DNA from 2 places in the Neobacillus sp. GCM10023253 genome. Region 1 is predicted to be linked to the other one. Evidence: riboswitches for the same ligand, from Rfam matches in the RefSeq annotation. Region 1 holds a riboswitch; the other holds the start of a gene.
What was found. A riboswitch is a leader RNA that binds a small molecule or an ion and turns the genes downstream of it on or off. The one in region 1 is predicted to bind preQ1.
Positions count from the first base shown of each region.

Region 2: another riboswitch for preQ1. It lies ahead of queC (7-cyano-7-deazaguanine synthase QueC); the one in region 1 lies ahead of ACFPA1_RS26315 (QueT transporter family protein).

Region 1 is NZ_JBHSHV010000028.1:221,615-225,669, forward strand. It holds gene ACFPA1_RS26305 (glycoside hydrolase family 1 protein) at 1-1,327, opposite strand, end outside; gene ACFPA1_RS26310 (DUF4177 domain-containing protein) at 1,528-1,716, opposite strand; PreQ1 riboswitch class I at 1,819-1,863, shown strand; gene ACFPA1_RS26315 (QueT transporter family protein) at 1,888-2,412, shown strand; gene ACFPA1_RS26320 (DinB family protein) at 2,446-3,063, shown strand; gene ACFPA1_RS26325 (LysR family transcriptional regulator) at 3,120-3,998, opposite strand.
Region 2 is NZ_JBHSHV010000015.1:118,072-122,126, reverse strand. It holds gene ACFPA1_RS19205 (AMP-binding protein) at 1-173, opposite strand, end outside; gene queE (7-carboxy-7-deazaguanine synthase QueE) at 532-1,260, opposite strand; gene queD (6-carboxytetrahydropterin synthase QueD) at 1,253-1,735, opposite strand; gene queC (7-cyano-7-deazaguanine synthase QueC) at 1,740-2,399, opposite strand; PreQ1 riboswitch class I at 2,452-2,494, opposite strand; gene ACFPA1_RS19185 (MTH1187 family thiamine-binding protein) at 2,610-2,912, opposite strand; gene ACFPA1_RS19180 (DUF3870 domain-containing protein) at 3,094-3,402, shown strand; gene ACFPA1_RS19175 (acyl-CoA dehydrogenase family protein) at 3,967-4,055, opposite strand, start outside.

The DNA.
Region 1 (4,055 bases):
AGCGCTTGGACATTTGACCAGTTGACATACTGACCAGGTCGATACAGCCCCAGCTTGTATAGCCCATTAGCTCTACTCCATCTTCAATTGCCTCTCCCATGGCTTTGATATGTTCACGGAGGTAATCAATCCGGTGATTATCGTTGATGGTACCGTCTTCCTCCACTTGGTCATACGCCCCTAACCCATTTTCGACAACAAATAGCGGCACCTGGTATCTTCCATACAGCCTGTTTAAGCTGATCCGCAAACCGACAGGGTCAATCTCCCAACCCCAATCGCTTGCTTTCAGGAATGGGTTCTTCACTCCTCCGACAATATTTCCATTTGCCTTTTCCTCTTCAGCCTTTACTTTTTTATCAGTACGGGACATGTAATAGCTTAAGCCAATATAATCTACCGTTCCTTCTTTGATTAATTCCAAGTCCCCATCCTGAATCTCAAGTTCAACACTATGCTCTTTAAAGAAGCGCTGAATGAAGGCTGGGTACTCGCCGCGCACATGAACATCTGCGCAAAAATAATTGAACAGTTCCTCTTCTTTTAAGGCAAAGAGGACATTTTCCGGATTACTATCGTAGGAATAAACAGGTGCAAACAGGATCATACAGCTAATTTTTGCATCTGGAATGATTTGCTTACAGGCTTTTACGGCTATCGCACTGGCCACAAATTGATGGTGAAATGCCTGGAAGGTCTGTTGGTATCGGACTTCTTCGTTTCGAGGAGAGAAGCCCATACTCATGATTGGCATCTTTAAGGCACCATTAATTTCATTAAAGGTCATCCAATATTTCACTTTATCCTTATAGCGATTAAAAAGCGCCGTTGCATATCTTTCAAAGAAAGTAACCACCTGACGGCTTCTCCAGCCTCCGTATTCTTTGACCAAATGCAGCGGCATTTCATAGTGCGAGATGGTCACTACGGGCTCAATTCCGTACTTATGTAATTCATCAAAGACCCGGTCATAAAAAGCCAAACCCGCTTCATTCGGTTCTAGCTCATCACCATTTGGAAAAATTCTCGTCCACGCAATCGACATCCGAAATACTTTGAAGCCCATTTCCGCAAACAAAGCGATATCTTCCTTGTAACGATGGTAAAAATCAATCGCTTCATGGTTTGGGTACCTATACTTCTCATGGTCAATTTCAAAGTTAAATCCAGGTGACATCAATATTTTAAGCCGCTCTTTCCCCCCAGGTAGAACATCAGAGATATTCAAACCTTTATTGCCTTCTCGAAATCCGCCTTCTATTTGATTGGCAGCAGTTGCGCCGCCCCATAGAAATCCTTCGGGGAAACTTTGTTGATTACGTTCCATTAAAAAATCATCCTTTTCTTTAAATATCAATTATGTACTTTCTTTATTATTCTTTTTTTTGCCTGAAAGATGTCCGTCAGAGGAAAATATAAGCAAAGGGGCTGACACAAAGTTTCCTCGTCAGCCCCAATAGTTTGATTACAATTTCTCTCCGTTGTTTGCAATGACCTCCTTTATACTAGTAGAAGCTAGTTCCTTCTTTAATCTATTTTTCTTTCGAATATGGCTTCATAATAAGCTGCAGACCCATATGCCGCAATTCCCGGCGCAAAAATCTGGATCAGTCTCCAGCCGTTTTTGGCATTTTGTTGAATGATTTCATGGTAATCTTCCTTAGGTTTTCCGCTTAACTTGCTTAATTCAATTCTTTCAAATTTATATTCGTACATAGTTCTCCTCCGCAACAATATTTTTTATATTCCCATTATCCCAAAAACTGTCATTGACTGCCATTTTTTTATGTAATATTATAATAGTTTGTTAGTATTTTACCTTTAGTGGTTCGAGAACCTCCCACTATAAAAAACTAAGGAGAAATGAATATGGAAAAAACAACAAACATGCTAGACGCCCAGTACGCGACGGGCACATCGAGCAGCAAGGTAAGGGAAATCGTTGTAAACGGAATTATTGCGGCGCTGTACATTACGGTTTCGGCATTAATTCAGCCATTCGGGTTTACCCAGGTGCAATTCCGCGTTTCAGAGATGTTTAACCATCTCGTCGTATTCAACAAAAAGTATTTATACGGGATTATTTTAGGGGTATTTTTAACGAATTTATTCTTCTCACCAATGAAGGCGTATGACCTTATTTTCGGTGTAGGGCAGTCATTGATTGCTTTAGTGATTACGATTTTGTGTGCACGGTTCATTAAAGGAATTTGGACACGGATGATTGTGAATACATTGGTGTTCACCTTTACGATGTTCCTCATTGCGATTGAACTGCATTTAGCGTTCGATCTGCCATTCCTGTTTACATGGTTAACAACGGCAGTTGGGGAATTCGTTGTGATGGCTGTCGGCATGCCGGTCATGTATTTCATTAACAAGCGCGTTCATTTTGATAAAATCTTTAAATAAATTTTATGAGCTGTTGCCTTAAGGGGACTACCTATGGCGGCAGCTCTTTTTTTATGGTATTTAATTGAAAAAAATTCTAAAATGAAGATAGTTATTTTTTCAGAATCTTTGAAAGGGGTTTTTCGAATGGTGCAGCGTCCTAATAACAATGAGTTTCCAGATTATTATGTACCGTATGTTCAGTTAGTTCCAGAAGGAGATTTATTGCAGTTTCTCAAGGAAAGTCTTGAAAAAGTGGTTTCTCTTTTCGAAGGGATTTCAGAGGAAGATGCGCAATTCCGCTATGAACCTGGTAAATGGAGGATCAAGGAAGTACTTGGCCATATGGCAGATACCGAGAGGATCATGAGCTACCGCCTGCTTCGAGTTGGCCGCGGCGACAAGACTCCATTGGCAGGTTTTAACGAAAATGATTATGTGGCTGGAGCACAAATGGGCGAGCTGCCGCTGCAATCTATTCTTGCTGACTTCATCGCAGTCAGAAAAGCAACAATCACTCTGGTCGAGAACATGCCAGAGTCAGCTTGGACAAATGTCGGCAACGCCAATGGCATGGAGGTCACCGCCCGCGCCATCGCCTACATCATCGCCGGGCATGCAATCCACCACCGCAGCATCGTGACAGACCGATACTTAACTAAATTGAACTAACGAGTGGTGTCAGGCACCGCTAGTGGACAGTGTCTGCCTCAGGCGGACACTGTTTTTTAAATTCGATAGTTTGATATAAACTCGAGAAATTCTTTTTGTTTGGAGTGGTCGTATTTCATGACGGCGTAGGTGTTTGCTTCGGGCAGGTGGATGGATTGGCAGTTTACTTCTAAAAGCCTGCCTTCTAGAAGTTCTCTTCTGACCGTTGATGTTGGGAGGAAGGAAACCCCTAGCCCTTCGACAATAAATCTTTTCGTAATGTGCACCTGTGACACTTTCATCATTCTTACTTTTGGATATTTGGTTTTTACGGCATGGCAAAGACCATCCCAGTAACCTGGGTGATTATGGGTTAACAGATAGTTCGATGTTAAAACCTCTTCTTCATCTAACGGAGGCGCTGTTTCGGAATCTCTCCCATCGTGAGGCGCAACCAGCATAACCCTATCCCTATATAAAAGTTCACTAATCAATTCAGGATGAAGGCTGTGTAAACAGGACAGCCCGATATCAACTTCCTCCCTTAATACCGCTTCCTCGATACCAACGGATTCAATGATTTTAACCGAGATCTCTACTTCCGGATGCTTGTTTGTATAGCTTTTTAAAACATATGGCAGGATGGTATCTGCGATTAGAGGTGATATGGCAATGGAAAATTTCGTTGTGTAGCCTTGACTAAATGAGTGAATGTCCTCGAGTCCCCCCTGATAAACCTTTAACAGTTTTTTGGCATGAAGCAAATATCTCCTCCCCGCTTCAGTTAGTTTTACTTTTTTTCCATCCCGATCAAATAATTGAATACCGAGCTCTTGTTCCAATTGTTTTATATGAACCGTTACAGATGGCTGTGAAATATAAAGGATTTCCGCCGTTCTGCGGAAATTCCCACAATCAGCTGCCGTAATAAACGTGTTAAGCCATTGGAATTCCATATTCTCCTCCTTATTAAAGAAATTAATCAATTCGTTTAAAATTATTTAATTTCATTA
Region 2 (4,055 bases), on a different contig from region 1:
TCTAACCCAAGGTCCAACAGGTAGTGAGCAAAGCGGTTGCAATCTTCATTAAACTCTTGATAGGAAATCCTTTTATCCCCTGAAATGATGGCCGTTTTGGCTGGATTTTTGGCTGCCGTCCTGCGCACAATATCGCCGATGGCCACTCGATTTAAGATGGTGATTTCACTCATGAGCTTCCCCCCATTTTTTCAAATTACTCCTTAATACATGAAATCGCTTCCATTTTTACTTACGTTAAAAAGTCTTCATTCCGATTAAAAAAGGTTTATTTTTTTATCCGATTGCCTTCCAATCTTACATGTTCAGAATCCTCCTTAACTATGGTTTCAATACCTACTTTAAGAAATGCAAGAATTGTACCAGTTATTACAAATGTGGCACATACTTTCTGACCACATATATATACAGTTTCTCCTTGAACAAATGTTATAAAAAAAACACAGTTGTATAGTTTTATAAACAGTTTGATTGTGATGGTAAAAAACAAATAAAAAGCGATGCCGCCATGGACATCGCCTGTTTTTTCACCTAAACTCCTCTTTTATTTCCCCACAAAAAAGTATGCAATTGCGGAAGAACCTTCACATTATTCATTTCGGAGTCCTGCATGACCTTGTCTATCAGTCTTTCATATTTATTAATAAGATGCAGAAGCAGCTCCTGATTATCCATTGTTGACAGATGATCATTACCAACCTGTACAAAGAAGGGAACCTTCGGATAACGAAAATGAACGGCTCTAGCATATTCATAATCAAGATCATCAAATACCACAATCTTCAAGCTATATTGTTGTGCTACATCATTTTGTTTAAGTTTCCCAATAATTTCATCTAAAATATCAAAATCCGTCTCCATTTTCGAGCTTGGCGGCTTGGGTGAAATGGTTAATTCATCAATCTCATAAAACCACTCCTGCCACCTGCTCCCTTGGGTTTCGAGACCAATTTTTATTTGATTATCTTTTAGGATCTTAATGAATTCATCGAGATTTTTCAATAACGCAGGATTCCCGCCTGAGATCGTGACAAAGGAGAAACTTTTGCCGCCGACTCTTTTCAGCTCTTCCCAGATTTCTTCCGCTTCCAACATTCTAATTTCATTTTTACCGGTGCTATCCCAGGTAAAGGCGGAGTCGCACCAGCTGCAGGAATAATCACAGCCAGCAGTTCTTACAAACATCGTTTTCTGGCCGATGACCATCCCTTCCCCTTGGATGGTAGGTCCGAAAATTTCCATTACGGGTATTTTACTCAACTTCCATCCACTCCCGTCTAGCTTCCGCATAGCTTGTTGGTGTCTCAAACAACCGGACAAATTCCACTCTTGCGCCACTATACTGATTCTTCCGCTCTTCTTTCGTAAGCGCCTCAGCCATCTTTTCATAAATCCAGACCACCATGTTTTCGGCTGTGGTATTCATTGGCGGTAAGGTTTCATTTAAATAGCGATGATCCAGATGAATTTCAATTTCATTTTTCCAAATGTCTTTAATGTCCCCGAAATCCATCATCAAGCCACGGTCATCAACGTAGCCGCTGATTCCAAAAATGACTTTATACGTATGGCCATGAAGGTTTTTGCATTTGCCTTCATAGCAATGCAAATGATGGGCAGCATCAAATGTGAATTCTTTGCTCACAAGAACACGTTTGTGATGGTATTTCAATTGACTGCGGTTGATATCTTCATCTATTTTTTGGAGTTTATCGACAATTCGAAAGCCATACATTGCGTTACAACTCCTCTCGTGTGCTTAAATATTGATCAAGGCCGCGTTTTCTTAGTTTACAAGCCGGGCATTCACCGCAGCCATCGGCAATGATCCCGTTATAGCAGGTTAATGTTTTTTCCCTAACAAAATCCAAGGCATTCAGATTATCTGCCATTTGCCAGGTTTCAGCTTTGTCCAGCCACATTAATGGGGTATGAATAACAAATTCTTTGTCCATCGACAGGTTCAATGTAACATTTAAGGATTTTATAAAAACATCACGGCAATCAGGATAACCGCTAAAATCCGTTTCACAAACACCGGTAACAATGTGCTTTGCCCCAACCTGGCTTGCCAGCACCCCTGCAAAAGAGATGAATAACAGGTTCCGTCCCGGTACAAAAGTGGAAGGCAATTCACCATTTTCTCCATCCTTCACCTCAATGTCCTTACGTGTTAAGGCGTTTGGTGCCAGTTGATTTAACAATGACATATCTAAAATATGATGCTCTATTCCAAGTTCATTCGCGATATTTTGGGCACACTCAATTTCAAGTTTGTGCCTTTGATTATAGTTAAACGTAACCGCCACTACTTCTTCAAATCGTTCCAATGCCCAAAACAAACAGGTGGTGCTATCCTGTCCGCCGCTAAAAACTACAACTGCTTTATCTTTCTTCATCATAAATTCTCCTTTAAATAGAAAAACAGGACTACTAAAGAAAGCAGTCCTGTTTTCCTTAGTTTTTTAAAGAGGGTAGCTAGAACCTCTACCGCAGGGTGCGGGTTTTTTATATGACTATTCGATTATAAACCATTTCTATCAATTTTCAATCTATCTTTCGAGATTTTTTCGGTTTTGTACCCTTTTCAAAAAAAATTCACTCTGACCTTACAATTTTGTTTGTACTGACTGCAACTTCCGCTCCATTGAATGTTCCTTGTCACGGCGATCATCAATTCGTAGATTGGTGCAGACTCTTTGCAAGCCTTTCTGGAATGGGACCTCGTGAATTTCTTGAACAATTTCTAAGAGTAATTTTAAATCCCCTTCAATCAATGTGCTCATCGGGGTTAGTTGATACTTTACTCTGTCCTCATATCGCTGAAGAACTTTATGTATTTCCGCCACATACTCGCTGACACTTGTTGTGCCTGTCCCTACAGGGATAACCGTTATATCAATGATAGCCATAGCTTCATCCTCCTAATTCTTTATATAAAAAGAATATCATATGAAATGGTAAGGAAAAAAATTCGCAGACTTAGTTAGCAAATTATCTTTTCATTTGAATCTGCTTTTGAAATAAATATTACGCTTATCAATTGAAGTGTTTTGTATTATTCTTAAGTTAAAACATCTAGGAGAGATTTGTATGAATACCTATTTTATTGCCGGTCACGCCAAGCTGCCAACCGGGATGGCAGCTAGAAGCATTTATGAGACGCTGACTATTACGGCTGAGATTGATAAGCATTATGGCGTGATTGTTGACGCCTCATGTACGCTGGCTACGGAGCATGGAAGGGATTATATTTCAAGGCTATTGAAAGGGTATAGTTTACGTCACGGGATTGACAAGCCGCTCGAAGACTTAAAAAATGGCTATTTAGGAAAAGCCAATCACGCCCTGATTGCGGCATTAAAGGATTTATACAAGCAATATGAAACTATGAATCAATGACTATTGTCCATTGATTCCCATAGCGAGTATTTTAGGATGACATTGCCAGTTGGAATTTAGGGTGTGGCCTTATACCTTTTTATAGGGCTATTTTTTATTTTTCCCCCTCTATTTTGGTCTTATGACTCTTTCATAGGACACTTCCTCTCATCTTTGCCTTCCTTTCAGGTCTTATAACTTTTCATAAGATCATTTCCGCTCACCTTTTCCTTCTAATCTGTCTTATAACCCTTTCATATGACCACTTCCTCTCAACTTTGCATACCGTTCTGGTCTTATAACTCTTTTATAAGACCTCTTCCTCTCATCTTTTTCTGCCATTCTGGTCTTATAACTCTTTCATATGACCATTTCCTCTCCATTTTTCCTTCGCTTTGGTCATATAACCCTTTCATAAGACCGCTTCCTCTCATCTTTTCCTGGCATTCTGGTCTTATAACTCTTTCATAAGACCTCACCCCTTGAATATTTCACCAATATTGGTCATATAACAAACCATCCCCCATCAATAGAACAATAAAAGGAGCGAATGGTTAAAACCAGTCCGCTCCCCCAATAAAAAACCTAAACCGTAACTTTCTCACTCTCAAACGGCCAGGCCGGCAGCATGTTGCTCAGCGCCTTATCCTCACGATACCCCAGCACATATTCCG